3 regions of the Streptomyces sp. NPDC029466 genome follow, and region 1 is predicted to be linked to each of the others. Evidence: riboswitches for the same ligand, from Rfam matches in the RefSeq annotation. Region 1 holds a riboswitch; each other region holds the start of a gene.

Region 1 (4,192 bases):
GTACTGGGCGTGGTTGGTGTCCTGGTACTCGTCGACGAGGACATGGCGGAAGCGGCGGCGGTAGTGCTCGGCGACGTCCGGGAATGCCTGGAGCAGATTGACCGTCGTCATGATGATGTCGTCGAAGTCCAGGGCGTTGGCCTCGCGCAGCCGGGCCTGGTACATCGCATACGCCTCGGCCAGGGTCTTCTCGAACCCGTCGGCAGCGGTCCCGGCGAAGGTCTCCTCGTCGATGAGCTCGTTCTTGAGGTTGGAGATCTTCGCGCTGAAGGACTTGGGCGGGTAGCGCTTGGGGTCCAGATCCAGATCACGGCAGACCAGGGCCATCAGGCGCTTGGAGTCGGCCGCGTCGTAGATCGAGAAGGACGAGGTGAAGCCCAGCTTCTTGGACTCGCGGCGCAGGATGCGGACGCAGGCGCTGTGGAAGGTGGAGACCCACATGGCGTTCGCGCGCGGGCCGACCAGTTCCTCGACGCGCTCCTTCATCTCACCGGCGGCCTTGTTGGTGAACGTGATCGCGAGGATCTGGCCGGGGTGGACATGCCGCTCGGCGAGCAGATGCGCGATGCGGTGGGTGAGCACCCGGGTCTTGCCGGAGCCGGCGCCGGCGACGATCAGCAGCGGGCCGCCGGTGTGCACCACCGCGGCCTTCTGCTCGTCGTTGAGCCCCTCCAGCAGCGTCGCCGGGTCGATGGCGGGGCGGGCGGCGCCGTCGCGGTAATACGACTCCCTGGGCGCGGGCGCGTCGAACCTCCCGCCGAAGAGGTCGGCGGGGATCTCCTCCGGGGCCGGGCCGTGCTCGTCCTCGGGGGGCGGGGGGTGCTCCTCCTCGCCCTTGTGGCCGAGGTCCGCCAGGAAGCTGTCGTCAAAGAGGCTGCTCATCGCCCACCGAGTCTAGGCCGCCGCACTGACAGTCCGCCGCGGAGTGGCGGATTGCGGGCCGTCTCCGGTCGGCCCCGGGCGCAGGGGCAGGTCAGGGGCCGGCGGCCAGGCGCCGGCCGGGTGGCGCTTCGGTTACCCGAACCCGACATCTGCCACAACAACCCCCGCATCGCGTTCAGGTCACGAAAAGGTTTCGGGCATATCGAACATCAGCCTTCACAGGAGCCACACGAGTTGGCTAACGTCCTCGCTCAGGCAGCCCGCCTCCCCGCGGACGACAGGTTCGCACGGGCCGCCGACGCCGAGTCCGGCCTGCCCTCAGGCACCCGGAGCCGGGGACCCACCAGCACCACCGGGGTGAATCGATCCGTACGGCCGTCGCCAGTGGACGTCCGGACCGTAGGGCAAGCCTTCCGTCAGCGACACCGCCCGAACCCGACAGCTAACCCGGTAGGCGGTCCACGGAAGGAGTTGCCGGTCTTGGCGTCGCATCGCAAGCCGCGCACCAGCGTTCTCGCCTCACCCACCGGCCGTCGTACGGCGGCCGGACTCACCACCGCCGCCCTCGCCTCGGTCACCCTGCTCTCGCAGTCCGCCCAAGCGGCCCCCACGGCGCCCAAGCCCACCGTCGAAGAGGTCAAGCAGAAGGTCGACGACCTCTACCACCAGGCCGAGGTGGCCACCCAGAAATACAACGCCGCCAAGGAGCGCGCCGAGAGCCAGCGCGACACCGTGGACGAGCTGCTCGACGCCTCCGCCAAGCGCGCCGAGAAGATGAACGAGTCCCGGCGCCTGCTGGGCACCTTCGCCTCGGCGCAGTACCGGACCGGCGGCATGAACCCGACGGCGCAGCTGATGCTCGCCAAGGACCCACAGCAGTACGTCGACCGCAACCACCTCATGGAGCGGCTGACCGGCCGGCAGAAGCAGGCCGTCACCGACTACCAGGAGCAGCAGGCGGCGGCCACCAAGCAGCGCGCCCAGGCGACCCGCAGCCTGGAGCGGTTGCAGGCGTCGCAGGCCTCCCTCAAGGAGTCCAAGCGCTCCGTCCAGGACAAGCTGTCCGAGGCCCGGCAGCTGCTGTCCCGGCTGACCGCCCAGGAGAAGGCGCGGCTGGCGGAGCTGGAGCGCCAGAAGGAGGCGGCGGCCAAGCGCCGGGCCGCGGAGGAGGCGCGCAAGCAGCAGGAGCGGGAGCGCCAGCGGCAGCAGGACGGCGACGGCTCGACCGGGGGCTCCACGGGTGGCGACTCCACGGGTGGCTCCACGGGCGACTCGGCCACCAGCAAGGGCGAAAAGGCGCTCGCCTTCGCCCGCGCTCAGATAGGCAAGCCGTACGTCTGGGGCGCGACCGGGCCCACTTCCTACGACTGCTCGGGGCTGACCCAGGCGGCGTGGAAGGCGGCGGGCGTCGATCTGCCGCGGACGACCTGGGACCAGGTCAAGGTGGGCCAGCGGGTGGCCACCAAGGATCTTCAGCCCGGCGACCTGGTCTTCTTCTATGACGACATCAGCCACGTCGGCATGTACATGGGCGACGGGAAGATGGTGCACGCTCCGAAGCCGGGCGCCAGCGTCCGGGAGGAGTCGATCTACTACATGCCGATATACGGGAGCGTCCGTCCGGGCTGAGCCCGCCCCGCTCCCCCAGCAGACCACCCCCCACGGTCACCCCCCACACGCCACCGCGCGGCCGTCGCCTCCCCATACGGAGGCGAGGACCGCGCGGTGTGCCGTGGTGGGACGCTCGTCAGGTCCAGAGCACCGCGATGAAGATGTTGGCCACGGTCAGACCGCCGACCGCGCCGAAGAGCGGCTTGTCGACCGTCTCGTCGTCCCGCTTGACGTAGACCAGCGCCAGGATCACCACCAGGACGGCCATCTTGATGCCGAGCTTGAGGTTGTTCAGCGGGTGGTCCTGGGCCTGGTTGAGGCCGACCAGCACGATGCCGGTGACCAGCATCGTCAGCGCGCCGTGCAGCATGGCCGGCACGAAGCGGGCGGTGCCCGCGCTCATCGCCTTCATCTGGGTCAGAAAGCCGCCCAGCAGGGAGGCGATGCCGATGATGTGCAGGCCGACGAAGATATTGATTACTACGTCCATAGTGCTGGATCGTAGCCGCCGTATAGCACGGCCCTTCGGGCAGGGCACCCCCTATCTCCGCTTCGGTCAGGCCAGGCCGGTCCCGGCCGTACGGCCATGGCACCGCGGTCACCGGCGTACCCGCCGCGGTCGAAAGCGGACAATGCCGGGCAAGCGCACTCACTGCCGCGACACCCAGGCTTAGCGTCCTCCCTCAGGCGGCCGACTCCCCGCCTCGCCGGGCTCCCACCGGCGTTCCGTCGGCCGCCCCCGCCGAGAGGTGCGGCGGCGGCCCGTTGCCCCCGTGACGGACCGCCGCCGGACCCGCGGCTCGAAGGGAAGGAAGTGACGGCCACCGTGGCCTCGCACCGCAAGCCCCGGCAGCATCCGCTCGCCTCGCTCACCGGTGGCGGCTCGCGCAGCGCGCGCACCGCCCGTACGGCCGCCACCCTGGCGCTGGCCGGAGCCGCCCCCACGTTCGGCCTCGCGCAGGCGGCAAGCGCCACCCCCGATTTCGACGCCGCCGGCCAGGCCGCACACCGGCTCACCCCCGCCCAGGTCAAGGACCGGGTCGACGCGCTGTACCAGGAGGCAGAGGTGGCCACGCAGAGCTACAACGGTGCGAAGGAATCCGCCGACACCGCACGCGAGGAGCTGAGCCGGCTCCAGGACGAGGCCGCCCGCAGGACCGGGAAGCTGAACGCCGCCCGCACCGAACTGGGCGCCCTGGCCGCCGGCCAGTACCGCTCCGGCGGCGTCGACCCGACCGTACGGCTGCTGCTGTCCTCGGACCCCCAGCGCTATCTGGACGGCGCCGCGGTGCTGGAGCGTACGGGCAGCCATCAGGCGACGGCCGTGGCCGGTTACGCGCGCCGGCTCGGCAGCGTCCGGCAGGTCCGGCAGCGGGCCGAGGACACCGTGGAGCGGCTGGCGGACACCGAGGCGCAGCTGAAGAAGCACCGGGTCACCGTCGTCCACAAGCTGGACGCCGCCGAGCAGCTGCTGTCCCGGCTGACCGCGGAGCAGCGGCAGCGGATGACGGCCCGGGACGGCGCACGGAGCACGCGCGGGGGCGGCCGCACGGGCCAGGGGGACGGCCACGGGGGCGGCGACGGGGGCGGCGTGCTCAGCCGGCTTCCCGGCGCTGCGGGGGCCGCCGCGGCGCAGGCGCCCAACCCCCGCGCCGCCCGCGCCGTCGCCTTCGCCTACAGCGCCCTCGGCAAGCCGTAC
Region 2 (4,192 bases), on a different contig from region 1:
TCCCAGTGGGTCGGGTATGCGTGCTCCGGCGGCGTCTGCATGCGGACAGCGTACGACCGGCCACCGACAACCGACCCGGCGCGCGTACGCTCGGGGTGCGGGGCGGGCTGCGCCCCGTAGGACGTACGGCCTGCCGGGCCTCCCAGGGGTCTCACGGCCGCGCAGGCCGGAACGCAGGGCCGGCGGACCACACCCGGCAGCGTGAGAGACTGGTCTAGACAACTGTCACGACTTTGAAGGGCAACACCATGGCAGAGCGCCGCGTCAATGTCGGTTGGGCCGAGGGCCTGCACGCCCGCCCCGCGTCGATCTTCGTCCGTGCGGCCACCGCCTCCGGCGTCCCGATGACGATCGCCAAGGCTGATGGCAACCCCGTCAACGCGGCCTCCATGCTCGCGGTCCTCGGGCTCGGCGCCCAGGGCGGCGAGGAGATCGTGCTGGCCTCCGACGCCGAGGGCGCCGAGGCGGCACTGGACCGTCTCGCCAAGCTCGTCGCCGAGGGTCTCGAGGAGCTCCCCGAGACCGTCTGAGTCCGCCAGGACTTCTGCCGCATACGGCGGCCCCGCAGTGGTGACCGGATCGGTTGCCGCTGCGGGGCCGTTTCGCTGCGTGCCTTCCCGTTGCGGGAGGGATACGGGGAATTCCGGGGCGAGCGCCATCCGGGAGCGATGGCGGCCGATATCCGGGAGCCACCCGAAAAAGCGCACACCATTAAGCGCACGCGGCGCCGATAAAAAATCGGCATACCAAATGCAGGATCGCGGCATGGCAATTGCAGGCCCGGATCGAATAACGCACCGCCGCGCGCCACGGCTGCCGAATTCGCGCCTCTTTGTATACGGGGCGATTGTTAAGGGCGGACGCGTGCCGTGTTGACGGGTCGTTTCGGATCCCTCACCTCGGGGGCGGCGGGACGACGCAGCCGGTAGACGGGGAGCGAGCGCTCGACATGAGCCGCCATCAGGGCGCGCGCCCGTTCCGCGTCCCCCCGGGCCACCGCGTCCAGCACCGCGCCGTGTTCGTCCCAGGACTCGCTTACCCGGGACGGCAGTTCCACCGTGTACATCCACTCGATCTTGCGCCGCAGCTGGGTCAGCAGCGCCGTCAGGCTGGGGCTGCCGACCGCCTGGGCGAGCGTTTCGTGGAACCAGCCGTCCAGTTGGCGCAGATCCGCCAGGTTGCCGTGACGGGCTCGCTCGCGGCCGAGGCGTACCAGGCCGCGGAGCACCTTGAGGTGGGCCGGGCTGCGGCGGGCGGCCGCGCGGGCGGCGCCCAGCGGCTCCAACAGGGCCCGGATGTCCAGGAGGTCGGCGGCTTCCTGCTCGGTGGGTTCGGCGACGCAGGCACCCGCGTGGTGGCGGGTGGTGACGAAGCCCTCGGACTGAAGGGTGCGCAGCGCTTCGCGCACCGGCACTCTGGAGACGCCGTAACGGGCCGCCAGGATCTCCTCGATCAGCCGGCTCCCCGGCGCCAGCGCACCGGAGACAATGTCGTCGCGAATCGCCGTGCACACCGCATGCGCGGAAATATGGCCTCGCATCTTCCGTGCCTCCGCCGTAATCCCCTGGAAACGCCGCCGGTCGGCGGCTTTTCCGTGACTCTATTCGACTGGCACGGCTTTTCCGACGGCGTCCGGTTATTCATGGATAATTTTTGGCCGGAAGTCGCGGCCATCAGCGCAACTCGTGCGCGCGCACCGCACCCCGGATACGCCGAAGCCCCGGCCGGGGGACCGGGGCTCCGAAGGACGCTCGGCGTGTGGCGCCGGGCCAGTAGGGGCGCGGCACCGACGCGGCGCGGGATCAGACGTTGACGCCGTGCCCGCGCAGGTAGGCGACCGGGTCGATGTCCGAGCCGTAGTCGGCGCCGGTGCGGGCCTCGAAGTGCAGGTGCGGGCCGGTGACGTTGCCGGTGGCGCCGGAGAGGCCGATCTGCTGGCCCGGGGTGACCTGCTGGCCGACCGAGACTCCGAGCGACGACAGGTGGCCGTACTGGGTGTACGTGCCGTCGTTCATCTTGATCACGATGTTGTTGCCGTACGAGCCGCCCCAGCCGGCCTCGACGACGGTGCCCGAGCCGACCGCGTGGACGCTGGTGCCGGAGGCGGCGTGGAAGTCGATGCCGGTGTGGCTGCCGGAGGACCACAGGCCACTGGAGGCCTTGTAGGAGGTGGAGACGTAGGAGTCGGAAATCGGGGCGACAAAGGCGTTGAGGCGCTTGCGCTCCGCGTCACGGGCGGCGCGCACCTTGGCCTCGTGGGCGGCCTTGGCTTTCTTCTTCGCCGCCTCGGCACGCCGCTTGGCCTCGTCGGCCTGCTTCTTGGCGACGGCCTCGGCCTTCGCCCTCGCCGCGGCGATCTCCGCGTCGGCCTGCTGCGCGTCGGCCTGGGCCTCGACCCGGCTGGCGAGCTCGTCCCCCAGCACGACGGCCTGCTGGAGTCCGGTGTCGTGCGGGCGTGCCTCGTCCGTCGCGGCCAGCGCCGGCGAGGCCACGGAAGCGACCACACCACCGGCCGCGAGGGTGGCTATGCCGGCGATGTTGCGGCCCGTCTTGACGGGACGGCTCGTGCGACGGTGCTTCCCGGTGGCACGGATGAACGCCATGTGCTGGCTTGTCCTTTCCCTCCTTCTCGCCTACCGGGTTAGCTGACGGGTTCGGAGCAGGAAGGTCTCCTACGGACTCCTCGGAGAGGAGCCCGATTCACCCCAAGGGACATGTGGGTCCCCGGCTCCCCTGGCTCGCGCCGTACGGGGACTCGGCGATGGCTGCCCGGTGCCACTGTTGTGGCGGACTTGTGACGAACAGCCGGACTGACGCTAAACGGGGCAACTTTCAATCGGCAAACAGATCAGCTTTTTTGTGCGGGATGCCACAAGAACCGGGGCACCAGCCGCGATAAACCGGACATACGGCGGCTCCCGTGGCCGATAAGTGCCACGGGAGCCGCATGTCGATATATGACCTTCCGTCACACCGGCGGGACTAGCCGCTGACGACGGTCACCTCTCCGATGCCCAGCGCCTTGACCGGTTCGGCGATCTGTGCCGCATCGCCCACCAGGACCGTCACCAGCCGGTCCACGGGGAAGGCGTTGACCGCCGCCGCGGTCGCCTCGACCGTGCCGGTCTCCGCGAGGCGGGCGTACAGCTGCGCCTGGAAGTCGTCCGGCAGCTGCTGCTCCACCTGGTCGGCGAGGGTGCCCGCGACGGCCGCCGCGGTCTCGTACTTCAGCGGCGCGACCCCGACGAGGTTCTGCACGGCGACATCCCGCTCCTCGTCCGTCAGCCCCTCTGCCGCGAGGGTGCGCAGCACCTTCCACAGGTCCTCGAGCGCCGGGCCGGTGGAGCCGGTGTCCACCGAGCCGCTGATGGCGAGCAGCGCGGCGCCCGTGGAGCCCTCCGGGGAGCTGGGGGCGGTGGAGCGCAGGACCTGGCCGAAGGCCCGCACCCCGTAGGTGTAGCCCTTCTCCTCCCGCAGCACGCGGTCCAGACGGGAGGTGAGGGTGCCGCCCAGGCAGTACGTGCCGAGGACCTGCGCGGGCCACACCCGGTCGTGCCGGTCGGCACCGATACGGCCGATGAGCAGCTGCGTCTGGACGGCCCCGGGGCGGTCCACGATCACCACCCGGCCGGTGTCGTCGGCGATGATCGGCGCGGCCGTCAGCGGCTCGGCCGTGGAGCCGGTCCAGGCGCCGAGAGTGCCGGCGAGCGCCGCGTCGAGGTCGACGCCGGTGAGGTCACCGACCACTACGGCGGTGGCCGTGGCGGGCCGTACATGGGCGTCGTAGAAGGCACGGACGGCCGCGGCGTCGATCCGCGCGACGGTCTCCTCGGTGCCCTGCCGGGGCCGCGACATGCGGGCGGTGGCCGGGAACAGCTCCTTGGACAGCGACATCGCGGCACGGCGGGCCGGGTTGGCGAGCTCGTGCGGAATCTCGTCGAGGCGGTTGCGGACCAGCCGCTCGACCTCGCTCTCCGGGAAGGCGGGCGCCCGCAGCGCGTCGGCGAGCAGGCCGAGCGCGCGGTTCAGCCGGGACACCGGCACCTCGAGGGAGACCCGTACACCGGGGTGGTCGGCGTGCGCGTCCAGGGTGGCGCCGCAGCGTTCCAGCTCGGCGGCGAACTCCTCCGCGTCCAGCGTGTCGGTCCCTTCGGACAGCGCACGCGCCATGATCGTGGCGACGCCGTCCAGG
Region 3 (4,192 bases), on a different contig from region 1:
GGAGGCGGCGATCTCGCGGACCTTGCCGGCCCGGACGAGATCGTCGAGGGCGGTGAGGAACTCCGGGACCTCGACCGACTCGTCGTCGTAGTGGGTGTAGTAGAGGTCGATGTAGTCGGTGCGCAGACGGGTCAGGGAGGCGTCGACCGCGGACTTGATGGTGGCGGGGGACAGGCCCTTGTAGCCGGGGAGGGCGCCGACCTTGGTGGCGATGACGACCTCGGAGCGGTTGCCGCGGGAGGCCAGCCAGTTGCCGAGGACGGTCTCGGATTCGCCGCCCTCGTTGCCGGGGACCCAGTACGAGTAGGCGTCGGCGGTGTCGATGAAGTTGCCGCCGCCCGCCACATACGCGTCGAGCACGGCGAAGGAGGTGGCTTCGTCGGCAGTCCAGCCGAAGACATTGCCCCCGAGGGACAGCGGGGAGACGGAGAGCGAGCCGAGGGGCTTGCGGGTGCTGCGGGCGCCTGGGGTGCTGTGTGTCGCGGTCATACATTGGTGCAGCGCGGGGGGAAGAGGAGTTATTCCTTCCTCATCCCCCCGCGGCCGACAACTCCCCTGAAAACCTTACGGGTTGAGGGGGCGGTTCAGGCTTCGATGCCCTACGTCACACACTGAGCCCATGCTCACGCAGCCACGGCATCGGGTCGATCGGGTCGCCGGCGTCGGGACGTACCTCCAGGTGGAGGTGGGGGCCGGTGACGTTGCCGGTGGCGCCGACGCGGCCGATGACGTCGCCGGTGTTGACCTTGCCGGAGGTCTTCACCATCGAGGACAGGTGGCAGAACCAGAGTTCGGTGCCGTCGTCGAGGGTGAGGACGATGCGGTAGCCGTACGAGCCGGCCCAGCCGGCCTGGGTGATGGTGCCGGAGTGCACCGCCTTGACGGGGGTACCGGTCGGCGCGGCGAAGTCCTGTCCGGTGTGGTCGGCGGCCCAGCGGTCACCGGCCTGGCCGAAGCTGGCGGTGAGCGTGTAGGAGGACACGGGGGCGATGAAGCTCTTCGCCAGTTCGGCGAGGCGCTCGGCCTCCGCCTTTCGTCGGGCCGCTTCCTCCGCCTCGCGCTTGGCCTCCATCTCGGCCGCCTTCTTGGCTGCTGCGGCCTTTTCGGCCGACTTCTGGTGGGCGGCGGCTTCCGTCGCGGCCTGCTGGACAGCGGCCTTTTCGGCGGCTTCGCGGGCCTCCTGCTCGGCGCTGCCCTGCTGCGCGTCGGCCTGCTGGAGGATGCGGCTGCGCAGCGCCTCACCGGCGCCCGCGGCGTTACCGGTGTCCGCGCCCGTCCCCGTGGAAGCGACAGCGGCCGCGCCGTCGGCGGGGGCCGAGGCGGCGTCGGTGGCCGCGGAGTCCTCGTCGGATATCAGGTCGCCGATGCCGGGCAGCTCCTTGGCGTCCGGCAGCTTCTCGGAGAGGTCGTCGGCCATGCCGCCGATGTCGGGCATCGAGATCGGCACCGGCGGACGGTCCTCGGCCGAGGCCATTCCGCCCGCGCCGACCGCCGCGATGACTCCGACACCCAGGACGGTGCCGCTGCGGGCGAATCCGCCGCCGCGCTGCTTGGCGACGCGGTGCTTGCCTCGCACGGAACGGGTGGATTCCTCGGTGGGATTCCATTCCTCCCACGGTCCGTCGCCGCCATCGACACCGGGGCCGGCGAAGGCACCTCGGTCATCGAGCTCGTAGGCGGTCGGGTGCTCGGGGGTAGGCCTGTTGGACGCCACGGGGGCGCACTCCTTTCCTTCCTTCTCGCCTACCGGGTTAGCTGACGGGTTCGGAGCAGGAAGGTCTCCTACGGACGCCCGCTGGCGGAGGGCGTCCGATTCACCCCAAGGAAGTGGTTCCCCGGTTCCCTTGGTGCAGTTCGAAGTGCTTGGGGGTGCGTGAAAAGCGCGTGCGGGATTCGGCGTCGGCGCGCGGTGCCGCCTCGGGCGACGGCTGGGACGACCGCGCTGCGTTATCGGACAGTAATAGAGACGGCGACCGAATTCCAAGCGTTCCCACGAATCCGTATGCGCTCCGCACAAGCTGCCGCGCGGCCTTTTCGGCCAGCAGGGCAGCAATCCGGGCGAGTTGCCCGCCATCCCTAAACGATCTCGGGTGGATTGTGTGCCAGTCGTTATGCGCAGGGGTGCCCCTCAGCTACGGAGGGTGAGAGCAGTAACGTCGGATCATGGTCGTCAACGTCGGGAACACCGGGAACGCCGGACGGGCTGCCGGTATCGCGTGGGGAGTGGCGGAGCGGTACCGGGAGTTCTCCTGGCGGGAGGCGCGCGGCCGGTCGGACGCGCACGAGGAGCTGAGCGCGCGGATCAGCCAGGACCCGGAGTTCTGCGATCTGCTGTCCGGCTCGCTGCCCGCCGGCAACAAACAGCAGCCGAACCTCCTGCTCGCCGCCGTCCGCTATCTCGACGGCCCGCACGCCGACATGGGCCCGCGCGGTGCGGCCGCGTACGGGCGCTGGCGCGAGTGGACGATCCGGCACTGGGACGAGGTGCGCGCGGTGATCATGCAGCGCGCCACCCAGACCAACGAACCGGCCCGCTGCGCCACCCTGCTGCCGCTGCTCGCCCGTCTGCCGCAGCCGCTGGCGCTGCTGGAGGCCGGCACGTCCGCGGGGCTGTGTCTGCACCCCGACCGCTATCGCTACCGGTACGAGGCCGCAGGCGGGGACGGGCCGCGCCGCCGGGCCGAGCTGGGGGCGCCGGAGAGCCCGCTGGTGTTCACCTGCCGTACGGGAGGGGCGGCCGACGAGCTGCCCGAACGGCTGCCGCGGATCGTCTGGCGGGCCGGCATCGACCTCGACCCGCTCGACCCGGTCGACGAACCGGACGATCTGCGCTGGCTCCAGGCGCTCGTATGGCCGGGTGACGGGGAGCGTGCGGCACGGCTGTCCGCGGCCGTCGACGCGGTGCGGCCGGCGCCGCGGCCGCGGATGGTGCGCGGCGACCTGCTCGACGAGCTGCCCGCGCTCGCCGCCGAGGCACCGCCCGAGGCGACGCTGGTCATCTTCCACAGCGCCGTGCTGCCCTATCTCCCGCCCGCCCGCCGCGAGGAGTTCGTCCGTCTCGTACGGTCGCTGCTCGCCGGGCGGCCCGGCGGCGGCCACTGGATCTCCAACGAGCACCACTCCGTGCTGCCGTGGATCACCGACTCCGCACCCCACTCACCCCGCCCGGACGACGCCCTGCACCTGACCCTCGCGCTCGACGGCCGCCCGGTCGCGCTCACCGGCCCGCACGGCCAGAGCCTGCACAGCCTCTCCGGCGCGAGCGGCGCGACGGGGCGCTGAGCGGGGCCCGGGGGGAGAGATGTGCGGCCCGGCTCCCGCACAGCCCGCCGTACGCCCGCCCGTCCCCCATACGCGGGTCCCGTCATACGCGGGCCCCCATGAGCCCGCGCCCACCGAGTCGCCCCACGGGCCACCGCCTACACCCCCATGGGCCGCTGCACCGCCAGCAGCGCCATGTCGTCGGCCGACTCACCGCCCGTATGCCGTGCCACATCCTCCACAACGGTGTCCACGAGGACGTCCGGGCCGGGGAACCGGCAGCCGCGCAGTTTGCCCGACGGGTTGTAGGAGCGGCCGAGCAGGTCCCGGGCGCCGGTCACACCGTCGGTGAAGAAGAGCAGCAGGGCCCCGGCCGGGAAGAACGTCTCGTCCGGCCGGTCCGGCCGGTGTGCCATCTCGCCCAGCCCGAGGGGCGGCGCCGGCGCCTCGGGGAGCAGCTCGCGCAGCCCGCCGTCCGGGGTGAGCAGCAGCGGGGAGGGATGGCCCCGGTTGAGCACCCGCAGCACGGACGGCCCGTTGGCGGGGATCTCGGCCAGGACGGCAGTGGTGAAGCCCTCGGCCTGCTCCACCCCGTCGCGCCGTCCGTCCTCCCGTCGCAGCGCCCGCTCCAGCCGGCCCGCCACCGCCTCCAGGGTGCGCTCCTGTTCCGCCGCCTCACGGAAGGCGCCGAGGACGATCACCGCGGTCCGCACCGCGTCCAGCCCCTTGCCCCGTACGTCGCCGACGAGCAGCCGTACGCCGTGCGGGGTGTCCTGCACCGCATAGAGGTCGCCACCGCTCCGGTCCGCCACCCGCGCGCCCACATAGCGGGCGGCGATGGCGAGCCCGGCGAGCCGTTCGGGCGGCGTGGGCAGGACGGCGCGCTGGACGGCCGCCGAGACGTCCCCTTGGGAAGCCGGGCGGACATCGG

What was found. Region 1 has a riboswitch for cyclic di-AMP ahead of ACZ4XD_RS02525 (C40 family peptidase). Riboswitches for the same ligand answer to the same signal wherever they lie in the genome.
Region 2: another riboswitch for cyclic di-AMP. It lies ahead of ACZ4XD_RS11280 (M23 family metallopeptidase); the one in region 1 lies ahead of ACZ4XD_RS02525 (C40 family peptidase).
Region 3: another riboswitch for cyclic di-AMP. It lies ahead of ACZ4XD_RS06485 (M23 family metallopeptidase); the one in region 1 lies ahead of ACZ4XD_RS02525 (C40 family peptidase).

What each region holds. Positions count from the first base shown of each region.
Region 1 covers NZ_JBVHZH010000002.1:165,459-169,650, reverse strand. Annotated here, with positions in the region: gene pcrA (DNA helicase PcrA) at 1-882, opposite strand, end outside; cyclic di-AMP (ydaO/yuaA leader) riboswitch at 1,172-1,355, shown strand; gene ACZ4XD_RS02525 (C40 family peptidase) at 1,363-2,511, shown strand; gene ACZ4XD_RS02520 (hypothetical protein) at 2,630-2,983, opposite strand; gene ACZ4XD_RS02515 (C40 family peptidase) at 3,308-4,192, shown strand, end outside.
Region 2 covers NZ_JBVHZH010000010.1:116,561-120,752, reverse strand. Annotated here, with positions in the region: gene ACZ4XD_RS11295 (bifunctional acetate--CoA ligase family protein/GNAT family N-acetyltransferase) at 1-41, opposite strand, end outside; gene ACZ4XD_RS11290 (HPr family phosphocarrier protein) at 249-530, shown strand; gene ACZ4XD_RS11285 (GntR family transcriptional regulator) at 851-1,540, opposite strand; gene ACZ4XD_RS11280 (M23 family metallopeptidase) at 1,803-2,603, opposite strand; cyclic di-AMP (ydaO/yuaA leader) riboswitch at 2,616-2,771, opposite strand; gene ACZ4XD_RS11275 (M16 family metallopeptidase) at 2,983-4,192, opposite strand, start outside.
Region 3 covers NZ_JBVHZH010000004.1:269,035-273,226, reverse strand. Annotated here, with positions in the region: gene ACZ4XD_RS06490 (aldo/keto reductase) at 1-489, opposite strand, end outside; gene ACZ4XD_RS06485 (M23 family metallopeptidase) at 605-1,714, opposite strand; cyclic di-AMP (ydaO/yuaA leader) riboswitch at 1,726-1,880, opposite strand; gene ACZ4XD_RS06480 (DUF2332 domain-containing protein) at 2,164-3,282, shown strand; gene ACZ4XD_RS06475 (PP2C family protein-serine/threonine phosphatase) at 3,420-4,192, opposite strand, start outside.